DNA from 4 places in the Citrobacter sp. VF227 genome. Region 4 is predicted to be linked to each of the others. Evidence: predicted binding sites of a transcription regulator. Region 4 holds the regulator's gene; each other region holds the start of a gene.
What was found. Region 4 encodes PurR, which represses purine synthesis genes. Its sites were predicted from a motif close to CANGCAAACGTTTGCNTG; they were not measured.

Region 1: a site for PurR is predicted at 3,616-3,633, ahead of pyrC (dihydroorotase). Genes of this name have one in related genera too.
Region 2: a site for PurR is predicted at 1,856-1,873, ahead of cvpA (colicin V production protein). Genes of this name have one in related genera too.
Region 3: a site for PurR is predicted at 2,796-2,813, ahead of purL (phosphoribosylformylglycinamidine synthase). Genes of this name have one in related genera too.

The regions. Positions count from the first base shown of each region.
Region 1 covers NZ_JBRFVF010000002.1:48,212-54,316, reverse strand. The annotation lists gene ACU8YC_RS07715 (YceO family protein) at 92-205, opposite strand; gene solA (N-methyl-L-tryptophan oxidase) at 258-1,376, opposite strand; gene bssS (biofilm formation regulator BssS) at 1,616-1,870, opposite strand; gene dinI (DNA damage-inducible protein I) at 2,210-2,455, opposite strand; gene pyrC (dihydroorotase) at 2,521-3,567, opposite strand; gene ACU8YC_RS07690 (hypothetical protein) at 3,832-4,062, shown strand; gene ACU8YC_RS07685 (DUF6708 domain-containing protein) at 4,086-4,931, shown strand; gene ACU8YC_RS07680 (hypothetical protein) at 5,002-5,961, shown strand.
Region 2 covers NZ_JBRFVF010000001.1:1,312,397-1,318,501, reverse strand. The annotation lists gene folC (bifunctional tetrahydrofolate synthase/dihydrofolate synthase) at 1-1,056, shown strand, start outside; gene dedD (cell division protein DedD) at 1,046-1,708, shown strand; gene cvpA (colicin V production protein) at 1,929-2,417, shown strand; gene purF (amidophosphoribosyltransferase) at 2,451-3,968, shown strand; gene ACU8YC_RS06415 (sigma-54 interaction domain-containing protein) at 4,004-5,431, opposite strand; gene ACU8YC_RS06410 (diaminopimelate decarboxylase family protein) at 5,645-6,105, shown strand, end outside.
Region 3 covers NZ_JBRFVF010000012.1:66,781-72,885, reverse strand. The annotation lists gene yfhb (phosphatidylglycerophosphatase C) at 1-514, shown strand, start outside; gene tadA (tRNA adenosine(34) deaminase TadA) at 532-1,068, shown strand; gene mltF (membrane-bound lytic murein transglycosylase MltF) at 1,081-2,631, opposite strand; gene purL (phosphoribosylformylglycinamidine synthase) at 2,889-6,105, shown strand, end outside.
Region 4 covers NZ_JBRFVF010000001.1:243,178-249,282, forward strand. The annotation lists gene punC (purine nucleoside transporter PunC) at 1-245, opposite strand, end outside; gene punR (DNA-binding transcriptional activator PunR) at 359-1,291, shown strand; gene purR (HTH-type transcriptional repressor PurR) at 1,288-2,313, opposite strand; gene cydH (cytochrome bd-I accessory subunit CydH) at 2,611-2,700, shown strand; gene ACU8YC_RS01270 (MFS transporter) at 2,876-4,045, shown strand; gene sodB (superoxide dismutase [Fe]) at 4,085-4,666, opposite strand; gene ACU8YC_RS01280 (C40 family peptidase) at 4,794-5,624, opposite strand; gene grxD (monothiol glutaredoxin 4) at 5,959-6,105, shown strand, end outside.

The DNA of each region.
Region 1 (6,105 bases), on a different contig from region 4:
GACGGGGTTGGGGTTGTTTCTATTATTCAGTTAATTGCAATGAATTTTAAGTTAATATCAGTTTGTGTCAATTATTGTCAGCGCAACAAGATTAAAAAAACATAATATATATCACATCCATGATTGCCAGCAGCGACCATAAAATAATGTAGAGCATAAGGTGCTCGCGAATATTATTAACCAGATAGTGAAAGATGCGACGCATCAACGTTATTCCTGTCATTAAAAATGGCCTCATCAACGAGGCCATCCATTTATTATCGCTTAAAGCGGCTCAACCTGAAGGGAGTCAGGTCAAAGTCAGACGGTTTATTCTGGGCGAAGTCTGCCGCAATCTCTCCCAGTACGGAGGCAAACTTAAAGCCATGTCCGCTTAGCCCGGTAACGATCAGCGTGTTGTCATGCTCCGGTAGAGTATCAATAATGAAGTCTTCATCCGGTGAGTTATCATAGGTGCAGGACGCACCGTGCAGGCAGCAGCCAACGCCTGGCAGAATTGTGCGCAGGAATGGGAAGGCTTCAGAACCGTCGCTGGCGACAGCGGCAAACGGCTTACGTTCATCTGCAGAATGAATTACCTGCCCGCCATTGTGCTTACCAATTTTTAGCTCATCGTTTTCTGCCGGGAAACCGTAGTATTGATCGCCATTTGGCAGTTCGCCGGTGAAAGCAGGGAAGTTATTCTTAACGCTGTAGCGCCCATCAGCCTGATACCAGGCGAACACTTTACGTACCGGTTGTATTGGTAGTTCAGGCACCAATGCCTGCACCCAGGTTCCGGCGCAAATCACCGCTTTTTGCGCGTGATAGTCACCGTCGGCGGTTTCTACCGTCACGCCATCATCACTGTGGTGAATTGCGCTGACCGGGCATTTAAATAGCTGCGCACAACCGGCTTCTTCTGCCAGGCGGATCCAGGTTTTAATCGCTAATTCACTGCGTAAAAAACCTGACTCGGCTTCAAACAGGCCGATATAGTTTTCAGGTACGCGAATCTCTGGCCAGCGAGCCATGATGGCTTCTGCATCCAGTTGTTCAACATTGAGTTGCCACTGTTTTGCACTTTGCGCCGCGGTTGCTAAGAAGGTGGAATCTGCCGGACCGAGATTGATAACACCGGAGCGAACAAAAATTGGCTCTTCATTTTGGGTGGACAGTTCATCCCATAATGTTTGCGCACGCAGCACCAGCGGAACGTATTTTTCACCTTCGCCATAAGCATGACGAATTAATCGAGTGTCGCCGTGGTGGCTGCCCTGCTGATGCGGGGGCATATGCGCATCGATCATCAGTACCTTCAGACCGGCGCGAGTGGCATAGTATCCGGCTGCGGCACCCACGGAACCGCTGCCAATAATGATTAAGTCGTATTTCATCCGCTTCTCTCTGCAATCGCGATAGTATACCTTAAATAATTCGAGTTGCAGGAAGGCGGCGACACAGCGAATCCCCGGGAGCGTACATAAGTACGTGACTGGGGTGAGCGAGGAAAGCCAACGCACATGCAACTTGAAGTATGACAGGTATAGCAGAGTAAATAACTGACCCGGAATATTCAACCTGGAAATAAGAAAGGCACCGATAAGGTGCCTTTTGATGGTTGGATGTATCAGGTTTAATGTCGCTGATACTCATTTACCTGGTAATCGCCGGATTCAATTTTAGCGATTCCTGCTTCTAATATCGAAATAAATTGCCTGGCAACATCAGTGGTTAACCAGAGCGTTTGACCAACTTCAGTCCCATCCGGGTCCGGGCGATTCGGGGTCTGGTAGTGCAAACGCAGCATCAGCGCATCATAGCTATCAACAGTGCTGATGTCCCATCCTACAAGTGGATGAGTCTGAATGACTTCATTATTCTTTTCCATCATGCCCCCTAATTCGTGTTACTAGACAACGGTTTTCGAGGTTCAATGCGTTTTTTCTGAAGCAACTTCAGTATATCAATAAATAAGGGTATTCATTGAAAATTTAAAGAGGGCAGTGCATAAATTTTTTGTTTTCAGCGTTTTCTGACTAAGAAACCAACATGTTATTCATTTTTTTTTAGCATGTTGCACAATTATTTTGGTGTTGTGGTTAAAATATGACCAGGAATTAATTATTAAATTAAAAGTTCGTTGTAAGGAATGCGCGATTGATTAAAAGATAGTGCGTATAAAAAAGCCGGGGCGACCCGGCAAAAAAACATCACTGCATATCATTATTTATTCGTTGATGAACCAGTCATCTGCGCTTTCCCATGTCTCCTGCAGGATCTCGCTGATGCGTTCTTTGTCCTCTTTTGTCGCGCCAATGACCGACAGATTGTTTGCGCCAGCATAACGGACGGTAACATTACCTTCGTTATCCGGAAAATGATGATGAATACGACGGGAGAGTTCGCCCGCCAGTGCGTCAATTGCACCGGCAGGTAAAGGTGAAGTTTTAGCAATAGTGACTTCAATACGCATAGTAGCCCCCTGTGGAATATACTGTTTATTTATACAGTTATCCGCAGCAATTGGCTACACTTTTTTTAGCTTTTTACTGACCAGCGTACCGTTTCGCCACCCAGGAAAGGCACCAGCGTATCGTCTTTCAGCGCAATGCTCTCCGGAACCCGGTGTTCGAGGCGTTCCAGCTCAATAAAGCTCTCGTTCACCGGTAAGCCGTAGAACTGCGGGCCATTGAGTGAGCAGAAGGCTTCGAAATGCGCCAGCGCGTTCATCTCTTCAAACACGGTGGCATAGCTGCCCAGCGCGGTCGGGGCGTTAAAACACCCGGCACAGCCGCAACTTGATTCTTTACGATGACGCGCATGCGGCGCTGAGTCGGTACCAAGGAACGCACGGCTAAATCCGCTGGCGACCAGTTCACGCAGCGCCTGTTGATGGACGTTACGTTTAAGGATTGGCAGACAGTACAGGTGCGGGCGAATCCCGCCGACCAGCATGTGGTTGCGGTTAAACATCAGATGCTGTGGCGTAATGGTCGCCGCCAGAAGCTCGTTACCGTCCCGCACGTATTCGGCAGCATCTTTAGTGGTGATATGTTCAAACACCACTTTCAGCGCAGTCAAACGCTGACGCAGCGGTTCCATCACCGTTTCAATAAAACGCGCTTCACGATCGAAAATATCGATATCCGCATGCGTCACTTCACCATGCACCAGCAGCGGCATACCTAATTTTTCCATCCGTTCCAGCACAGGCATGATGGCATCAACAGAGGTTACGCCATGCGTTGAGTTGGTGGTGGCATTGGCCGGATAGAGTTTTGCGGCGGTGAAAACGCCCTCGTTAAATCCACGTTCCAGCTCGTTGGGGTCCAGCGTATCCGTTAAGTAGCAGGTCATTAATGGCGTGAAATCGTGTCCGACAGGTACCGCGTCCAGAATGCGCTGGCGGTAAGCGATAGCCGCGTCAACCGTGGTGACGGGCGTAGCCAGGTTCGGCATCACAATGGCGCGACCATAGACTTCACTGGTATAGGGCACGACAGTTTTTAACATGTCGCCATCGCGAAAGTGAAGATGCCAGTCGTCTGGGCGGCGGATCTTTAAAACCTGGGATGGTGCAGTCATCAATATGCTCCGGCTGAGGATAGTCTTTTTTGCCGGAAACAAAGGATAAGCGGAAACGTTTTCGTTTGCACGTAAAAAAGTCTCGGTACCAGATAGAAATAACGGCTGTGTTTAGTGCCTCTTGCTCTTGTTGTTGTTCGTAAAATTTTTTATTATCAAACGTAATTATATTCATGATAATAATTAATTACATAACAAATAATTTTGGCTTAAGTATTAATTTACGTTATGCCAGAATTGAAACGCGAATGCACAGGAGGTGCTATGAAGATCTGTCGTCCGTTGTGGACAAAAGGAATCCTCCTTTCTCCCCAGTACTTCCAGCAGCAAACGTTGCTTAACTCCCTCGATGATGAAGGTATTTCCCGGATAGGCGTTATGCATCCATGGGGCGTCTGGTGCGCAGAGTTTGACGCGCAGGCTCTTATCCAGGGGCGGGTGAAACCCGTGCCTACTGGAAAAATAAATACAATCCGCAAGATGTCCTGTCATTAACGGTTAATATCAAGGGGTGAGGTATGGCTAATCAGAAATCAGGGAATAAAGCGCAGCGTCGCGCCTCAGTATCCTCCGGCGGAACAACTAAACAGTGCCAGAGCGCTGATACAATGCCAGGAGAACATCCTGGAAACCCTTTCTATCGCCGCTCCGTGTTGAGCCCGCAGGCGGAAAGATGGCAGGCGGATCTGCCGGTTCAGTGGCTGGAGCATAGTGTGGAGCCCAATACTATCTGGCTGAATGAAAAGAATGATATCTGGCTGGAAATTCCCCGTTATGAAAATCAGATTTCATGGAGCGGAGGTGATACTTTTGCCTTTCTCTTAGTGCCGTTTATTTTTTTCTTTTCAATTAGCCCTATATTATTTTGGTGGGATATAAGAATTTTTCTAGTCTCAATGATGGGTGTAGTCTTTTTCCTCTCTTTTTTTAAACTTTTAATCAGAATGACCTATCACACGCCCCGTGGTACCCCTGTGCGTTTAAACCGGAAACGGCAGAAAATCTATATTTATGAATACCGGCGCAGCAGCTGGAACCCGTGGACAGAATGGCCGGTGGAGATCCGCGTGTTTCACTGGGATGAAGTGCGCGGAGAAATCACCTTTGAGGCCGGACGTTATAACCAGGGTTATCAGCTGCACGGCGCGGTGTGCCAGCCGGGGACCAACCGGGTCCGGGAACGCTTTGCGCTGACGTGGACGGTGGGAGACCCGGAAGCATTGCGCGAGTTGTGGTGCTACTGCTGCCGCTATATGCAGTACCAGCCGGTACCAGAGGAAGCGCGGTTTGCGGAGCATCCCCAGCAGTGGGGACATATTCACTGGCCGGAAGAGATGGACACTGAATCCCGCACGGCGCCGTGAGTGACGCCAGACTGTAAGCCCGTTTTTACCGTATTTTGCCGTTCCCGTTTCCCTTTAGCGATTATAAATCATGCCCGTTAAATTAAAGCTGATCCCTCCTGCGGCTCAGAAACCCGATTTTCCGATCGGTAGCCGTTGGTTCAAAAGCCTTGCGGGATTACTGATTCCTGGCTTCGGTTGGGGCTATTTTACCGGAATGTCATTTGACGCACCGGCATTCTGGATAATAGCGGTCGTGCTGCCATTTATCGTTTGGCTAACCGCAATCTGGTTGCGCATGATGATTTATCTTCCGGCATTAATTCAGGCTAACACCTGGAATAAACGAAGGGAAGAACTGTTGTTAAGTGAAGTTCGACGTGGGCGGCGCGCGTTACAGATATTACACAGTACATTTATCACCGCGCATAACGAGCCTGAACAGACGAATATCTCATCAGTGGGGGCGTTGACCCAGAATAAACAAATCTTGCATATGCAGCCTTCATGGCACGGCAATAACAGTTATCGTCTAAGTAGGCTGCCAATCCAGAGCGGAATGACGCGAGATGACCTGATTCAGCAAATTTTTAACAGATTAGTCGCAGGAATTGCACGCCATCTTAAGCAACTACCGGAGAATCACCCGGTCGCTCTGCTGTTTGAAGTGAATACGTCATTACCCGCCCAGCGGTTGCATTCTCTCTGGCGTAACGCATGGGAAAACTACGATATACGTCAATGCCTGGAGCCTGTTATCGGGCATGGAGTGAGCGTGGTCGACAACTGGCTGGATGATCGAATCCGCGAAGAGACAGTGCTACTCATTATTGCGTTACAGGTTGATCCCGATAAGCCTGAAGGGACTGGAGAAGCAGCTGTTGCGCTGCTGCTGGGGAATCGCCTGACCCAACATATTCTGACACCACAAGCAGTACTACAACGGGTAGAGGAAAGTTTTACTGAAACGCTGGCAGAGAATATTGCGCAGGCGTTGGATTGGGTACCCGCTCAACCGGCGGATAGTCGCGTTGTTTCGCGATCCGGATAGGAAGAAGGGAAACTGGCGGCTAATCGTGAAACGCGATGCGTTCGATCCTGATGATGCCCGGAAGATCGTACTTGATGGTCACACGATTACTTTACTTGCAGAATAAATGTAATATCGCAAAAAAGGGCGCATCAGCGCCCTCAG
Region 2 (6,105 bases), 1.1 Mb from region 4:
ACCGCAGCAGGCTATAAAGTCGGGGTCTACAGTTCGCCGCATCTGGTGCGCTACACGGAACGCGTGCGCGTGCAGGGGCGTGAACTGTCGGAATCAGCGCATACCGCATCGTTTGCTGAGATCGAAGACGCGCGTGGCGACATTTCTCTGACCTACTTTGAATACGGTACGCTATCAGCGCTCTGGTTGTTTAAACAGGCGCAATTGGATGTCGTTATTCTGGAAGTGGGGCTGGGCGGGCGTCTTGATGCCACCAATATCGTTGATGCTGATGTGGCTGTGATCACCAGTATTGCGCTTGATCATACTGACTGGCTGGGCCCGGATCGTGAAAGCATTGGTCGTGAGAAAGCGGGAATTTTCCGCGCAGAGAAACCGGCTATCGTTGGCGAACCGGAAATGCCTTACACCATCGCGGATGTCGCGCAAGAGTGCGGGGCAATTTTGCAACGCTGCAGCGTGGACTGGCGCTATGCGGTAACTGAGAACGACTGGTCGTTTACGGATAATCACGGAACGTTGGCGCATCTGCCGTTGCCACAGGTTCCCCAACCTAACGCTGCTACCGCACTGGCCGCGCTGCGCGCAAGCGGGCTAAAAGTCAGCGAGCAGGCCATTCGTGACGGCATCAAACACGCGATTTTGCCCGGACGCTTCCAGATTGTGAGCGAGTCGCCGCGAGTGATTTTCGATGTTGCCCATAACCCGCATGCGGCGGAATATCTGACCGGACGTCTGAAAAAGTTAGTGAAAAGCGGGCGTGTACTTGCGGTTATCGGTATGCTACATGATAAAGACATTGCCGGTACGTTAGCCTGGTTAAAAAGCGTGGTTGACGTTTGGTACTGTGCGCCCCTGGAAGGGCCGCGTGGCGCAACGGCAGAACAATTGCTGGAGCATCTGGGCAAAGGCAACGCCTATGACAGCGTGGCGCAGGCATGGTCTGCGGCACTGGCTGAGGCGAAGCCTGAAGATACCGTGTTGGTGTGTGGATCGTTTCACACTGTCGCACATGTCATGGAAGTAATAGACGTGGGGAGAAGCGGTGGCGAGTAAGTTTCAGAATCGATTAGTCGGCACAATTGTGCTGGTCGCGCTGGGAGTGATTGTGCTCCCCGGGTTGCTTGACGGGCAGAAAAAGCATTATCAGGATGAGTTTGCGGCGATCCCTCTGGTGCCGAAACCCGGCGATCGCGATGAACCAGACATGATGCCTGCGGCAACGCAGGCGCTGCCGACCCAGCCGCCGGAAGGGGCGGCAGAAGAGGTGCGTGCGGGTGATGCTGCCGCGCCATCCTTAGATCCTTCACGTTTGACGACGGCCAACAGCGCAGAGTTGGATCCTGTCCCTGCGCCCGTAGAGCAGCCGAAGCCTAAACCGAAGCCGCAGCCTGTTGCCGTCGCTCCGACGCCTGCACCGGCCCCAGCACCTAAACCGGCCGCTGAAGAACCGCCAGCGCCAACCGGCAAGGCGTACGTCGTACAGCTCGGGGCGCTGAAAAATGCGGATAAGGTCAATGAGATCGTGGGTAAACTTCGTGGCGCGGGCTTCCGGGTATATACTTCCCCGTCAACGCCGGTGCAGGGTAAAATAACCCGCATTCTCGTCGGGCCGGACGCCTCCAAAGATAAGCTGAAGAGCTCGCTGGGCGAGCTGCAGAAGCTCTCTGGTCTGAGTGGCGTCGTGATGGGGTACACCCCTAATTAAGGGATTGCGCTATTTACGGCGCAGCTCTTATTCAGGCCGGATACGGTGTTTTCACCGCTATCCGGCAGTGCCCAAAGAGGCATAAAACGGTATGGCGTTGAAGATTTTTTCAGCGCCATTTTTATTTACGCGTGGAAAGGAAATCCCTACGCAAACGTTTTCTTTTTCTGTTAGAATGCGCCCCGAACAGGACGACAGGGCGTAAAATCGTGGGACACATATGGTCTGGATTGATTACGCCATTATCGCGGTGATTGGTTTTTCCTGTCTGGTTAGCCTGATCCGTGGCTTTGTTCGTGAAGCATTATCGTTGGTGACTTGGGGTTGTGCTTTCTTTGTCGCCAGCCATTACTACACTTACCTGTCTGTCTGGTTTACGGGCTTTGAAGACGAACTGGTTCGAAATGGGATTGCTATCGCGATACTGTTCATCGCGACACTTATCGTCGGCGCTATCGTTAACTTTGTGATAGGCCAACTGGTAGAGAAAACAGGTCTGTCGGGAACCGACAGAGTGTTGGGGATCTGCTTCGGTGCTCTGCGCGGAGCGCTGATTGTCGCCGCCATCTTGTTCTTTCTCGATACGTTTACCGGTCTGTCGAAAAGTGAAGACTGGAGTAAGTCGCAGCTGATCCCGCAGTTCAGTTTCATCATCAGATGGTTCTTTGACTATCTGCAAAGCTCGTCAAGTTTCTTGCCCAAAGTATAAACTTTGGGTTGTTGCTGAACGAGGAAAAGACGTATGTGCGGTATTGTCGGTATCGCCGGTGTTATGCCGGTAAACCAGTCGATTTATGACGCGTTAACGGTGCTCCAGCATCGTGGCCAGGATGCCGCTGGCATCATCACCATTGATGCCAACAACTGCTTCCGCTTGCGTAAAGCGAACGGAATGGTGAGCGACATTTTTGAAGCGCGCCACATGCAGCGTTTGCAGGGCAACATGGGCATCGGTCATGTGCGTTACCCAACGGCTGGCAGCTCCAGCGCCTCCGAGGCTCAACCTTTCTATGTCAACTCACCGTATGGCATCACGCTTGCCCACAATGGCAACCTGACCAACGCGCATGAGCTGCGTAAAAAGCTGTTTGAAGAAAAGCGCCGCCACATCAATACCACTTCAGATTCAGAAATTCTGCTGAATATTTTCGCCAGTGAGCTGGATAACTTCCGCCACTACCCGCTGGAAGCCGATAATATTTTTGCCGCTATTGCGGCAACCAACCGCCAGATCCGCGGTGCCTATGCCTGCGTGGCGATGATTATCGGTCACGGTATGGTTGCCTTCCGCGATCCGAACGGCATCCGTCCGCTGGTGCTGGGTAAACGTGATATTGGCGATGGTCGTACCGAGTACATGGTGGCCTCCGAGAGCGTAGCGCTGGATACGCTGGGCTTTGAATTCCTGCGTGACGTAGCTCCTGGCGAAGCGGTCTATATCACCGAAAAAGGTCAGCTGTTTACCCGGCAGTGTGCGGATAACCCAGTCAGCAATCCGTGCCTGTTCGAGTATGTTTACTTTGCACGTCCTGACTCTTTTATCGACAAGATTTCCGTCTACAGCGCCCGTGTAAACATGGGTACCAAGCTTGGCGAAAAAATTGCTCGTGAGTGGGAAGATCTGGACATCGACGTAGTGATCCCGATTCCGGAAACCTCGTGCGATATCGCGCTGGAAATTGCCCGCATTCTCGGTAAGCCGTACCGTCAGGGTTTTGTGAAAAACCGCTACGTGGGCCGTACCTTTATCATGCCGGGCCAGCAACTGCGCCGTAAATCCGTGCGCCGTAAGCTGAACGCCAACCGTGCGGAATTCCGTGATAAAAACGTGCTGCTGGTGGATGACTCTATTGTACGCGGTACCACCTCTGAACAGATTATCGAGATGGCGCGTGAAGCCGGAGCGAAGAAGGTGTATCTGGCCTCTGCTGCCCCGGAAATTCGCTTCCCGAACGTTTATGGTATTGATATGCCTACGGCGACGGAGCTGATTGCACATGGTCGCGAAGTGGACGAGATTCGCCAAATAATTGGCGCAGATGGTCTTATCTTCCAGGATCTGAACGATCTGATTGAAGCCGTTCGCGCTGAGAACCCGGATATTCAGCAGTTTGAATGTTCAGTGTTTAACGGTGTGTACGTCACCAAAGATGTCGACCAGCAATATCTCGATTTCCTCGACTCCCTGCGTAACGACGACGCCAAAGCGATTTTGCGTCAGAACGAAGCGGAAAACCTTGAGATGCACAACGAAGGTTAATGATATCGCCAGCGGCAAAATGTCGCTGGCTTTCATCAGTCACTAACTACGCCGAAGCGAATAGCGTATTTCTGTACCTTGTATTGCAGCGTCGTTCGAGAAATATTGAGACTGCGTGCCGCAGCGGCAATATTTCCCTGACAGGTATTTAGTGCCGTTTCAATCAGGCTTTTTTCGAACCTGGCTACCTGTACATCAAGGGAGCCATCTCCCTCAGACTCCGCGCGTACTGGGCGGCTGACAACGGTTGGGATATCCGTAACCCCTAAGCTTAATTCTTCCTCTTCAAAGACAATTTTTTTTAGCATTCCGTCGTTTTCTTGCATAATCATGCTGCGCACGATGGCATTTTCCAGCATCCTGACATTGCCGGGCCAGGTATGATGTAACAAGGCAATACGTGCGGCTTCGCTCAGACCATGAATATCTTGCGGCACATCATTACGGTATTTATCGATGAAATAATTAGCCAGTAGCGCAATATCTTCCGGACGTTTGCGTAAAGGCGGAAGGGTGAGCATACCCACATTCAGACGATAAAAAAGATCTGCGCGTAGCTTACCTGTTTGAATCAGCCGTGCGGGCGTTTCATTCATTGCCGCAACGATACGTACATCAGAATGGATCTGCTGTTGACCGCCCAGCCGCCAGAACGTTTTATCCTGGAGAAAACGCAGGAGCTTACTTTGCATCTCAATGGGCATCGCGTTTAGTTCATCCAGAAAGAGCGTTCCTCCGTTGGCCAGTTCCAGATACCCCTGACTATTTTCTGCTCCGGTGTACGCACCGCGGACAGTACCAAAAAGTGTACTTTCGATGAGCGTCGGCGGGAGTGCGCCGCAGTTCAGGGCAATAAAAGGTTTGTCAGCGCGTTTACTACATTGATGGATGAGACGAGAAAAAAGCTCTTTACCGGTTCCTGTTTCGCCAACGATAGTCACTGGAATATTGCTGGCTGCCAGACGTTTTGCCTTCGCAATGTTGTGCAGCATTTCCGCATTCTCAGTAATGATTGCGTGGTGTTTTTCATGGCGATCGGCATAGAGCAGATGGTTTAGTTCAACAACCTGCTCCTGCAGCCGCCTGACGCCGGACATATTCCTGCCAATTTCAATCACGCCAATCATGCTGCCATCGCTTGACCAGAGCGGGGCGGTGGTATGTTGATAATCTACCGCCTGGCCGCGTGCGTTATAGTAAATCTGGTAGTGTCCAATATATTCCACGCCCTTCTTCAATGATGAAAGCATGGTGCTTTGCGTCTCTTTCATGCTCGGATAGACGTCCAGCATATGTTTTCCTAATGCCTGCTCAATGCTATATCCATCCAGATCCGCGCTTTCCTGGTTGTAGTAGACATACTCGCCACGTTCATTGATCACCGCCAGGGGTTGGTGGATGAGGTCGAAGAAGCGGGAGAATATTTTAAGTGCTGCAGCCAGCTCTTTGTTGGTCGAAGCCATAGCCGGATTCCTTCTTTTCCTGTTTTTCACTGCATCATTATAGAGATGACGAATTTTCGTCGTTTTGATGAATAACATGCTAAGTGACAAAAAATATAATTCGCTATTATTTATAACATATTGATTTTTAATAAATAAAAACATGGCATGCCTGTTGCTATATATCCATCAAATGAATGTGGATTCTTGTGATGAAAATAAGCAGAGGATGTTATGACTGATTCGATTATTCAAAACTACAACCAGTTACGTGAGCAGGTGATAAAGAACGATCGCCGTTTCCAGCAAAAAGAGGGGCACTTGTGTTTTGAAGGCGTGGATCTGGATGCGTTAGCACGCAAGTATCCTACCCCGTTCTATGTGTTCTCTGAGTCAGAGATCATTCGTAATATCAACGAAATTCAGCAGGCGTTCGCTGCCCACAAAAACACTAAAACTTTTTTTGCTTCTAAAACCTGTTCAGTAATGGGCGTTCTTCAGGCCATTCGTGACGCAGGAATTTGTGCAGAGGCAAATTCGCAGTATGAAGTGCGTAAATGCCTGGAAATTGGCTTTCGTGGCGATCAGATCGTTTTTAACGGCGTAGTGAAAAAACCTGCAGATCTGGAATATGCCATTGCCAACGATCTGTACCTGATCAACGTCGACAGCCTATATGAACTGGATCATATCGA
Region 3 (6,105 bases), on a different contig from region 4:
GCTGCCTCTGCTACCGGTGATTGCGCTGGCATTGCTGATTCAAGGGCGTGCCGCCCGCTGGCCAATGAGCCTGCTGTTGTGGGGATGCACTTTTGGTCGCAGCGAGGCGCGTCTGAAAGCGCATCAGTCCGACTTTGTACGCTGGTTTCGCAGTAATGTGACGGCGTTTCCGCTCGTTCAGCAGCGCCTGACAACCTACCTGTTAAGCTCTGATGCTGACATCTGGCTTATCACCGGCTCTCCGCAGTCGCTGGTCGAGCAGGTTTACTTCGACACGCCGTGGCTACCGCGTGTCAATTTGATTGCCAGCAAAATGGCGCGGGGATACGGCGGGTGGGTGCTGACGCTGCGCTGCCTCGGCCATGAGAAAGTGACTCAACTGGAGCGGCAGATTGGCGCGCCGCTGTCTCTTTACAGCGGCTACAGCGACAGTAAGCAGGACAATCCGTTGCTCTCTTTTTGCCAGCATCGCTGGCGCGTCACGCCGCGCGGAGAGCTGCAACAACTCGAATAGAGTAAACGATAGCGTCTGTGTATAATGCGCCCGCTTTTATTGGTGGAGTAACCCCTTTGTCTGAAGTTGAATTTAGCCACGAATACTGGATGCGTCATGCTTTAACGCTGGCTAAGCGCGCCTGGGATGAACGTGAAGTTCCGGTGGGTGCAGTATTGGTGCATAACAACCGCGTGATTGGCGAAGGCTGGAACCGTCCGATCGGCCACCATGATCCGACTGCTCACGCTGAAATTATGGCGCTGCGTCAGGGGGGCCTGGTACTGCAAAACTACCGTCTGTTAGATGCCACGCTGTACGTCACTCTGGAGCCGTGCGTGATGTGCGCAGGCGCGATAGTCCATAGTCGTATCGGCCGGGTGGTTTTTGGCGCACGCGATGCGAAAACGGGCGCTGCCGGGTCATTAATGGATGTGCTGCATCACCCAGGAATGAATCATCGGGTTGACGTGACCGAAGGCGTGTTACGGGATGAATGCGCCACGCTGCTCAGTGATTTCTTCCGCATGCGTCGGCAGGAGATCAAAGCGTTGAAAAAATCCGCCAATCAGTAAATACCAATCAGGCTACTTATCCTCTTTCTTTTGTGCTGAAAACAGCAGCGAAGGGGAGTGCGACAGGTAGTTTGACGATGTCTGAGTCAGAAACGCTGAAAGCGGAAATTTATCTTTACCCACCAGCTCAGCCGGTGACACCGCCGGATAATCCTGAGCCAGTTGCATTTTTTCCTGCGCCTGTTTTTCTTTCTCCTGCAGATACCCCACCAGGCTAATCTGGTATTTACGGATATTTTCCACATAAGCGTAGGCTTCGTGACCACGCGCATAGCCATAGGTCAACTTGCTGTAATACGGCTTTTGGCTGAGTAGTGGCAGTCGCTGTTTTACGTCGGACCAGCTGTTCGGATTGCCTTTTGTTTTCACCGTCAGCGCCCGGGCATCCAGCATGTGCGCATAACCCATGTTGTAGGCCGCGAGCGCAAACCAGATACGTTCCCCTTCGGGAACGGTATCCGGCACTTTACTCATCATATCCTGCAAATACCGCGCGCCGCCGCTGATGCTCTGTTCTGCATCGGTACGGTCAGTTAGCCCGAGACTCTGGGCGGTATTTTTGGTCAGCATCATCAGCCCGCGTACCCCAGTCGGGGATGTGGCCTGCGCATCCCAGTGCGACTCCTGATAGGATATTGCGGCGAGCAGTCGCCAGTCTATCTCCTGCGCATACTTCTCAAAGAGCGGCTTGAGGTCCGGCAATACGCTGTCTACGGCACGCAAAAAGGTGCGGGTATCAACATAGTCAAAATCATCGCCATGCCCAAGATACTTCTCTTCCAGCCGCGCCAGAGAACCATCTTCATTCATGGTATTAAAGAAATCCAACAGCGCGGCAGACAGGGTGTTGTCATTGTCCAGACGACTAAACCAGGTCACCGGTTGTTCGTCGGAAACGTCCAGCGCCACGGCCAGCTCAGGATGAACGCGCTGGTATAAACTGATGGCGACGGAATCGGCAATGGTGTAATCCAGCTTTCCGGCGATAACATCATCAAGCAGTTCAGTGGTACCTTTTTTGTCATCGACCTTCCAGCTCAGCTCGGGGAATTTTTTCTCTTTTAGCTGTTGGAGATCGTTAACCACCACATGTCCTGGGGCGATAGTCAGTTGGCTTTCGTTCACGGTGGCGAGCGTGCGCGGGCGGTATTGTCCAACCCGATACACCAACTGTTGTGAAACTGAATAGTAGGTCGGTCCTGGCTGGTAATTTTTTACCCGCTCGCTGTTATAGACCAGACCTGCGGCTAACAGATCGGCATTACCGTTATCCAGGTCGTCGAAAAGCTGGCTAATGTTCTGGCGCACTGTGACGTTTAACTTCACGCCCAAGTAGTTGGCGAACGCCTGGGCCAGTTCATAATCCAGACCGAATTTTTTGCCGTTGAGGGTTGCGTAAGTTAACGGCGAGTCGAGGGTACTGACGCGCAGCTCTCCCCGCGACTGAATGGCGGCGATACGATTTTCGGCTTTACCGAACCAGGGGATAGATGGCCAAAGGGCCGCTGCCAACAACAGCGTTAATATGCCGATGAACAGATAATTAATCTTTAATTTTTTCAATTAGTTAATTCTCTGAACCGTACGTTTTCTCTGCCTGCTGTGGTGCTGATTAAGAAGTGAAGTCGTCATTAATGAGCGGCATTTTGCTTAAACTTGCGCCAGTTGGCAACTTATTCAGAAACCAGACCGCATTTGATGATAAGAAATGGTCGTGATTTTATTTCGACGCAAACGGTTTCGTCGGCGCGCCAGATTCTTTATAATGACGCCCGTTTCCCCCACTTGGGCACACCGAAAGCTTAGAAGACGAGAGACTTATGATGGAAATTCTGCGTGGTTCACCTGCACTGTCTGCATTCCGTATTAACAAACTGCTGGCACGTTTTCAGGCTGCCAACCTCCAGGTCCACAATATTTACGCCGAGTACGTCCATTTTGCCGATCTGAATGCACCGCTGAATGAGGACGAGCACGCACAACTAGCACGTCTGCTGAAATATGGTCCTGCTCTTCACAGCCACGCCCCTGAAGGCAAACTGCTGCTGGTTACGCCTCGCCCTGGCACCATCTCCCCGTGGTCTTCTAAAGCGACTGATATTGCCCACAACTGCGGCCTGCAGCAGATTAGCCGCCTGGAACGTGGCATTGCCTGGTATGTTGAGGCCTCTACGTTGACCGCTGAGCAGTGGCAGATGGTTGCCGATGAACTGCACGACCGCATGATGGAAACGGTTTTCCCAGCACTGAACGATGCCGAAAAGCTGTTTGTACATCATCAGCCAGCACCGGTCTTAAGCGTTGATCTGCTGGGTGAGGGACGCCAGGCACTGATCGACGCTAACCTGCGTCTGGGCCTGGCGCTGGCGGAAGACGAAATCGACTATCTGCAGGATGCGTTCACCAAACTGGGACGCAACCCGAACGACATTGAACTGTACATGTTTGCGCAGGCAAACTCCGAGCACTGCCGCCACAAGATTTTTAACGCCGACTGGATTATCGATGGTAAACAGCAGCCGAAGTCGCTGTTCAAGATGATCAAAAATACCTTCGAAACTACGCCGGACCACGTGCTGTCTGCCTATAAGGACAACGCTGCGGTAATGGAAGGTTCTGAAGTGGGTCGTTACTTTGCCGACCACAAAACCGGCCGCTACGATTTCCATCAGGAGCCAGCCCACATCCTGATGAAGGTAGAAACCCACAACCATCCGACGGCTATCTCTCCGTGGCCGGGTGCGGCAACCGGCTCCGGCGGCGAAATCCGCGACGAGGGGGCTACCGGTCGTGGTGCAAAACCGAAAGCAGGGCTGGTGGGTTTCTCCGTTTCCAACCTGCGTATTCCAGGCTTTGAACAGCCATGGGAAGAAGATTTTGGTAAGCCGGACCGTATTGTTACCGCGCTCGATATCATGACCGAAGGGCCACTGGGCGGCGCGGCGTTTAATAATGAATTTGGTCGCCCGGCGCTGACGGGGTATTTCCGCACCTATGAAGAAAAGGTTAACAGTCACAACGGCGAAGAACTGCGCGGTTACCATAAACCGATCATGCTGGCAGGCGGGATCGGTAACATCCGTGCCGATCATGTACAGAAAGGCGAGATCGTCGTTGGCGCTAAGCTGATCGTCCTCGGCGGGCCGGCAATGAACATCGGTCTTGGCGGGGGTGCGGCCTCTTCTATGGCTTCCGGCCAGTCTGATGCGGACCTCGACTTTGCCTCCGTACAGCGTGACAACCCGGAAATGGAACGTCGTTGCCAGGAAGTTATCGACCGCTGCTGGCAGATGGGCGATGCCAACCCGATCCTGTTTATCCATGACGTTGGCGCTGGCGGCCTGTCAAACGCCATGCCTGAGCTGGTAAGCGATGGCGGTCGCGGCGGTAAGTTCCAGCTGCGCGATATCCTCAGCGACGAACCGGGCATGAGCCCGCTGGAAATCTGGTGTAACGAATCCCAGGAGCGTTATGTGCTGGCGGTTGCCGCTGACCAGCTACCGCTGTTTGACGAACTGTGTAAGCGCGAGCGCGCGCCGTATGCGGTGATCGGTGAAGCCACCGAAGAACAGCATCTGACACTGAGCGATAGCCACTTCGACAATCAGCCGATCGACATGCCGCTCGATGTGCTGTTGGGCAAAACGCCGAAAATGACCCGCGATGTGCAGACGCTGAAAGCCAAAGGCGATGCCCTGAAGCGTGGCGAAATCTCGATTGCAGATGCGGTTAACCGTGTGCTGCATCTGCCGACTGTTGCTGAAAAAACGTTCCTTGTGACCATCGGCGACCGTACCGTTACCGGCATGGTCGCGCGTGACCAGATGGTGGGGCCATGGCAGATCCCGGTCGCCAACTGCGCGGTCACTACCGCAAGCCTTGATAGCTACTACGGTGAAGCGATGTCTCTTGGCGAGCGCGCGCCAGTCGCATTGCTCGACTTCTCTGCCTCTGCGCGTCTGGCTGTAGGTGAGGCGCTGACCAACATTGCGGCAACGCAGATTGGCGATATAAAACGCATTAAACTGTCGGCTAACTGGATGGCTGCTGCGGGTCACCCTGGCGAAGACGCCGGACTGTACGAGGCGGTAAAAGCCGTTGGGGAAGAATTATGTCCGGCGCTTGGCCTGACCATTCCGGTGGGCAAAGACTCTATGTCGATGAAAACCCGCTGGCAGGAAGGCAACGAACAGCGTGAAATGACCTCGCCGCTGTCGCTGGTGATCACCGCCTTTGCCCGCGTGGAAGACGTGCGCCACACGATTACCCCGCAGCTTTCTACTGAAGACAATGCCCTGTTGCTGATTGACCTTGGTCTTGGTCACAACGCGCTGGGTGCAACAGCGTTGGCGCAGGTTTACCGTCAACTGGGCGATAAGCCTGCTGATGTGCGTAACGTTGAGCAACTGAAAGGCTTCTACGACGCCATTCAGGCGCTGGTGGCACAGCGTAAGCTGTTGGCCTACCACGACCGTTCAGACGGCGGGCTGCTGGTTACGCTGGCGGAAATGGCCTTCACCGGTCACTGCGGTATTGAAGCTGATATCCACTCTTTGGGTGACGATCGTCTGGCTGCGCTGTTTAACGAAGAGCTTGGCGCGGTGATTCAGGTTCGCGCAGCTGATCGTGAAGCGGTTGAGGCGTTGCTGGCTCAACATGGCCTGGCCGATTGCGTGCACTATCTGGGGAAAGCCGTGCAGGGCGACCGCTTCGTGGTTGAAGTTGACGGTCATGCGGTGTTCAGCGAAAGCCGCACCACGATGCGTATGTGGTGGGCGGAAACCACCTGGCAGATGCAGCGTCTGCGCGACAACCCGGAGTGTGCCGATCAGGAACACGACGCTAAAACCAACGATGCCGACCCTGGCCTTAACGTTAAACTGTCATTTGATATCAATGAAGACGTTGCTGCTCCGTACATCGCCACTGGCGCGCGTCCGAAAGTGGCCGTGCTGCGCGAGCAGGGCGTTAACTCCCATGTCGAAATGGCGGCAGCTTTCCACCGTGCGGGCTTTGACGCTATTGATGTACACATGA
Region 4 (6,105 bases):
GCAAAGATAGATAAACCCAGCAACAAAATAGGTTTGCGGCCGTAGTGGTCGGAAAGTGGCCCCCACAGAAGCTGTGCCACGGCAAAACCGGCTAAGAACAAGCTAAGGCTGGCGCTGACGGCTGATGCAGGCGTTTGCAGATCGGACTGAATTGCGGCGAAGGCGGGCAGATACATATCCGTTGCCAGAAAGCCGAGCACGCTAAGACCCGCCAGCCAGACTAAAAACCCTTTCCCAGGTTGCATCATCATTTCTCTTTTTTTAGCAGTAGAACAATGCCGCTGAGTGTAGTGAGTGTAATTCTTGCTGTGAAACGCTAATATTTGCTTACTGATTTCAAATTTTTTGCAGGCAGAATATGTGGTCGGAATATTCACTTGAAGTGGTTGATGCGGTTGCGCGTAATGGCAGCTTTAGTTCGGCCGCGCAGGAGTTGCACCGTGTACCCTCAGCGGTAAGCTACACCGTACGTCAGCTGGAAGAGTGGCTGGCGGTGCCGCTTTTTGAGCGACGTCATCGGGATGTGGAGTTGACGCCTGCCGGTGCGTGGTTTCTCAAAGAAGGCCGCTCTGTTATCAAAAAAATGCAGATCACCCGCCAGCAATGTCAGCAAATTGCCAACGGCTGGCGCGGACAGCTGGCGATTGCGGTAGATAACATTGTTCGCCCGGATCGCACCCGACAGATGATCGTGGATTTCTATCGTCATTTTGATGATGTGGAACTGTTGGTTTTTCAGGAAGTGTTTAACGGCGTCTGGGATGCGCTGTCCGATGGTCGCGTTGAGCTGGCAATTGGCGCCACGCAGGCGATTCCGGTGGGGGGACGCTATACCTTTCGCGACATGGGAATGCTGAGCTGGAGTTGCGTGGTGGCCAGCCATCATCCGTTGGCGTCAATGCCTGGGCCGCTTAGCGACGACACGTTGCGCAACTGGCCGTCGCTGGTGCGTGAAGATACTTCCCGTACGCTGCCAAAACGCATTACCTGGCTGCTGGATAACCAAAAACGTGTCGTGGTGCCTGACTGGGAATCTTCCGCTACCTGCTTATCCGCAGGGTTGTGTGTTGGCATGGTACCGACGCATTTTGCCAAACCGTGGATCGATAGCGGCAAGTGGGTCGCGCTACAGCTGGAAAATCCATTTCCTGATGCCGCATGCTGTCTGACATGGCAACAGAACGATACGTCACCTGCATTGAGCTGGCTGTTGGACTATTTAGGGGATAGCGAAACGCTGAACAAAGAGTGGCTGCGGGAGCCAGATGAGGCTCCCGCACAACGGTCTTAACGACGGTAATCGCGGAACGGGCCGTCGGCAACGGAGCGACGCTCTACCAGACGCGGATGCACCTCGATAGATTGCGACTCTTCGCGTTTATTCACGATACGGTCTAACAGCATATTGAAGGCCGTTTCACCGAGCGAATCTTTAGGCTGGTGAATGGTCGTCAGAGCCGGCGTGAAGAAACGGGCGTTGCGCACGTTGTCGTAGCCGATAAGCGAGATATCCTGCGGTACCCGCAGTCCCATCTCATCAGCGGCGCACAGCGCACCCATCGCCATGATATCGCCACCACAGAAGACGGCGGTCGGACGATGCGGCTGTGACAGAATTTGCTGCATGGCGCGATAGCCGGATTCAGGCTCAAAATCCCCCTGGACAATCCAGTTGTCCGGTACTTTTATCAGCGCTTCTTCCATCGCTTTCATAAAGCCAGCCAGACGCCCGGCTCCGGTGTTACGTTCCATTGGGCCTGGGATCACGCCAATCTCACGATGACCGCGTTCGACCAGATACCGACCCGCCATGTAACCACCTTCGAAGGCATTATCAATGACGGTATCGGTAAAGTCGGCTTTGGCCTCGCCCCAGTCCATGACGACCATCGGGATATGGCGGTATTCTTCGAGCATCGAAAGCAGCGACTCCGGATACTCAGAGCACATCACCAGCAGACCATCAACGCGCTTTTGCGCCATCATCGACAGATAAGCCTGCTGTTTTTCAAGGCTGTTCCATGCGTTACCCAGAATCAGGGTATAGCCTTTCTGGAAACAGTTTTTCTCAACGGCTTCGATAATTTCAGCGAAATAGGCCGCTTCACTGCTGGTGGCCAGCAAGCCAATAGACTTGGTGTGATTCACCTTCAGGCTGCGCGCAACTGCGCTCGGAGAATAGTGCAGCTCTTTGATTGCCGCCCAGACAGCATTACGCGTTTCTTCCGCGACAAAGCGCGTCTTGTTAATCACGTGTGATACGGTTGTAGTGGAAACGTTTGCTCGCTTCGCTACATCTTTAATTGTTGCCATTACATCTCACTCCAGACCATATCCTAAGCTCCTGAGAATACTCCAGGTAAACGTTTGCCTTCACACACCCTTAGCGCAACGTAAGGGTTGCGGCACGCCGGGAAAACGACACGGAACGTCAGGAAGGGGTCAATGGCCGGTACGCTAATCAAGTAAGCGTGGAATTTTGTCTGATCTTAACGAAAAGGGGAAGAGTTAAAAGCAGTTATCAATATAAATCGTGAGAGATTTTTGCTTTCAAGTGTGTAAAAATGCGCAATATCACTTTTTGTGTGGGAATAAAAAGGAGAAAACTTGATGAGCACCGATCTGAAATTTTCGTTAGTGACTACCATTATTGTTCTGGGTTTGATCGTCGCGGGTGGCCTGACCGCAGCGCTGCATTAATTTCCTCGAGGGAGTTAGCTCTCCCTCACTCTTTCCGCTCGTCTATCTCTTCTATTGTTTGCGAATAAGCAAAAGTCTTTTGCAATTTTGTTAACTTTATTAATTTTGCGATCAATGTCATGCTTTTGACTCTTATTTTATGTCGCGCCACGGCTCGACGTTACGGAGTCGCAATATGAAACTCAATTATCCTTTACTGGCGCTGGCGATCGGAGCGTTTGGCATTGGCACCACCGAATTTTCGCCAATGGGATTATTGCCCGTCATAGCCAAAGGAGTGGATGTTTCGATTCCGGCCGCCGGCATGTTAATCAGCGCGTATGCGGTTGGCGTGATGGTGGGGGCTCCGCTGATGACATTATTATTGTCTCATCGTGCGCGACGTAATGCGTTGATTTTCCTGATGGCGATTTTCACGTTGGGTAATGTCCTCTCGGCGATTTCACCGGATTACTCCACGCTGATGTTATCACGCATTTTGACCAGTCTTAATCACGGGGCATTTTTCGGCCTTGGCTCTGTGGTTGCTGCAAGTGTGGTGCCCAAACATAAACAGGCCAGTGCCGTGGCAACCATGTTTATGGGGTTAACCATTGCCAATATTGGCGGCGTTCCGGCGGCGACCTGGCTTGGTGAAAGCATCGGCTGGCGCATGTCGTTCATGGCAACGGCAGGGCTCGGCGTTATCGCCATGGTCAGTCTGTTCTTCTCATTACCCAAAGGCGGGGCGGGAGAGCGTCCGGATGTCCGCAGCGAACTGGCGGTACTTATGCGTCCTCAGGTGCTGTCGGCTCTGCTGACGACCGTTCTGGGAGCAGGGGCGATGTTCACGCTTTATACCTACATCTCACCGGTGCTGCACACTATCACTCATGCCACACCAGCATTTGTGACCGGTATGCTGGTGCTGATTGGCGTGGGCTTCTCAATCGGTAACTATTTTGGCGGCAAGCTGGCTGACCGTTCAGTCAATGGTACGTTGAAAGGCTTTTTACTGCTGTTAATGGTTATTATGCTGGCCATTCCTTTCCTTGCGCGTAATGAGCCTGGCGCGGCGGTCAGTATGGTGGTCTGGGGTGCGGCGACATTTGCAGTGGTTCCACCGTTGCAGATGCGAGTGATGCGTGTTGCCAGCGAAGCGCCGGGTTTATCATCGTCAGTCAATATTGGCGCATTTAACCTGGGGAATGCACTGGGGGCCGCAGCCGGTGGGGCGGTGATATCCGGTGGACTGGGTTACAGTTTTGTGCCTGTGATGGGGGCGATTGTGGCAGGGCTTGCGCTGCTGCTGGTGTTCATTTCCGCAAGAAGACAGCCTGAAGAGGCTTGCACTACCGCGAATTAATGCAAAAACGCAGAAGGAAGCCCTTCTGCGTTATCTTTTTTATGCTGCGAAGTTCTTCGCAACAAACTCCCAATTCACCAGCGCCCAGAAATGTTCCAGGTAGCCAGGACGAGCATTGCGATAGTCGATGTAGTAGGCGTGTTCCCATACGTCAACGGTCATCAGTGGCGTCGCGTCGGTGGTCAGCGGCGTACCCGCGTTGGAGGTTGAAACGATAGCCAGTTTGCCATCCGTTCCTTTAACCAGCCAGGTCCAGCCAGAACCGAAGTTTTTGATAGCGGCATCGGTGAACTGTGCTTTGAAATCTGCAAAGCTGCCAAAGGAGGCTGCAATGGCTTCGGCCAGTTTACCAGTCGGTTCGCCACCTGCGTTCGGTGCCAGGCAGTTCCAGTAGAAAGTGTGGTTCCAGACCTGGGCTGCGTTATTGAATACACCACCTTCAGAGCTACGAACGATCTCTTCCAGTGATTTACCTTCAAACGCCGTGCCTTTGATCAGGTTATTCAGGTTAGTAACGTAAGTCTGGTGATGTTTGCCATAGTGGTATTCCAGCGTTTCAGCAGAAATGTGCGGGACCAGAGCATCTTTGGCATACGGTAATGCAGGTAATTCGAACGACATTGCTTCTCTCCTTATTATTTATATTGAGTACACACAATAGCCTCATTGTGAGTAAGGATAGGGTAGCAAATTGAAAGGTTATGCAAAAGAAGAACTTACCCTACAGCATGTTCTGTAGGGTAAGTTTTTAGCGAATTGTTTTTGGCGTCATTACCCGGCGAGCGCCCACATAGTGGCGCTGCCAGTAATCTTCGCTCAGCGAGGTGATTTGAATTTCCCGGCCGCTGCGCGGGGACTGAATAAATTTTCCGTTGCCGACATACACACCAACGTGATCGGCTGTTCCGCGACCCTGAGTACGGAAAAAGACCAGATCGCCATTTTTCAGTTCGCCACGTTCAATCGGCGCGGCATCACGTAGATGGTACATTTCGTTCGCAGTACGGGGAATGCGGAATTTCACCAGATCTTTATAGGCATAATAGACCAGACCGCTGCAGTCAAACCCGGTTCTTGGCGATGTACCGCCCCAGCGATAAGGCTTGCCTATTTGATTCATCAGCGTGGACATGGCGGTTTTAGTGGCTTTCTGCACTTTGACCTTGTGTGCGTCAGCGAGCGTAGTCGGAGCCGTAGTTTTCACTTTTACACAGCGTGGCTTATGGCCTTTACGCGGCGTGCATTTTTCAGTCCAGGTCACGGCAGCGGTTTGTGCTGCGGCAGTTTTGCCTCGACGGTTTGCAGTTTTAGTCGACTTTGCCGGAGTGGCAGTGCGATTTTTAGAAGAGGAAGCGGTTTTGGTGCTGGTTTTACTGGAGGTCTTTGTCGCCGTTTTCTTGTTGGTCTTTGTTGTTTTTTGGCTGGTTGTTGCGCTTTTCTTTTTATCTACCGTTTTGATGGGGTGGGATTGGGTAGTTGTCGTCCTGGCCTGCTTGGAAGCATGAGCCATAGGCGTAAAGGGCAGTGTAGTAAAAAGTAAAGCACAGAGCGTGATCGAGATTCGGTTTATCCGCGCCACTGAGCAGTCCTCTGGTAAGGCAGGTCTATAGTGCCTGCGTGTGATTTTCAAAACTTGATGATTCTAATCTATAGAAAGAGGGAAAGTTAATAGCTTTTTTTGTTTAAAACTGTGTTTCGTAACCGACCGCAAAAAAAAACAGCAATTAACGTGGGAACAGGTGAAAGGACAATCAAATCCACAGGCTTCAAGGGGATAAATGAGATTATGAATGCAACTTTTAGCGTCAGGGGATAAAATAATAAGGCGTAATGAAAATGTTATTTTCCGTTGCCTGTCTGACCCGTTACAATGTCAGACTACTGCCGTAAAAGAAGTTTAAGGAAGCAAGATAATGAGCACCACTATCGAAAAAATCCAGCGCCAGATCGCTGAAAACCCGATTCTCCTGTACATGAAAGGTTCCCCTAAACTGCCAAGCTGCGGTTTCTCCGCTCAGGCTGTGCAGGCGTTGTCTGCCTGTGGTGAACGTTTTGCTTAC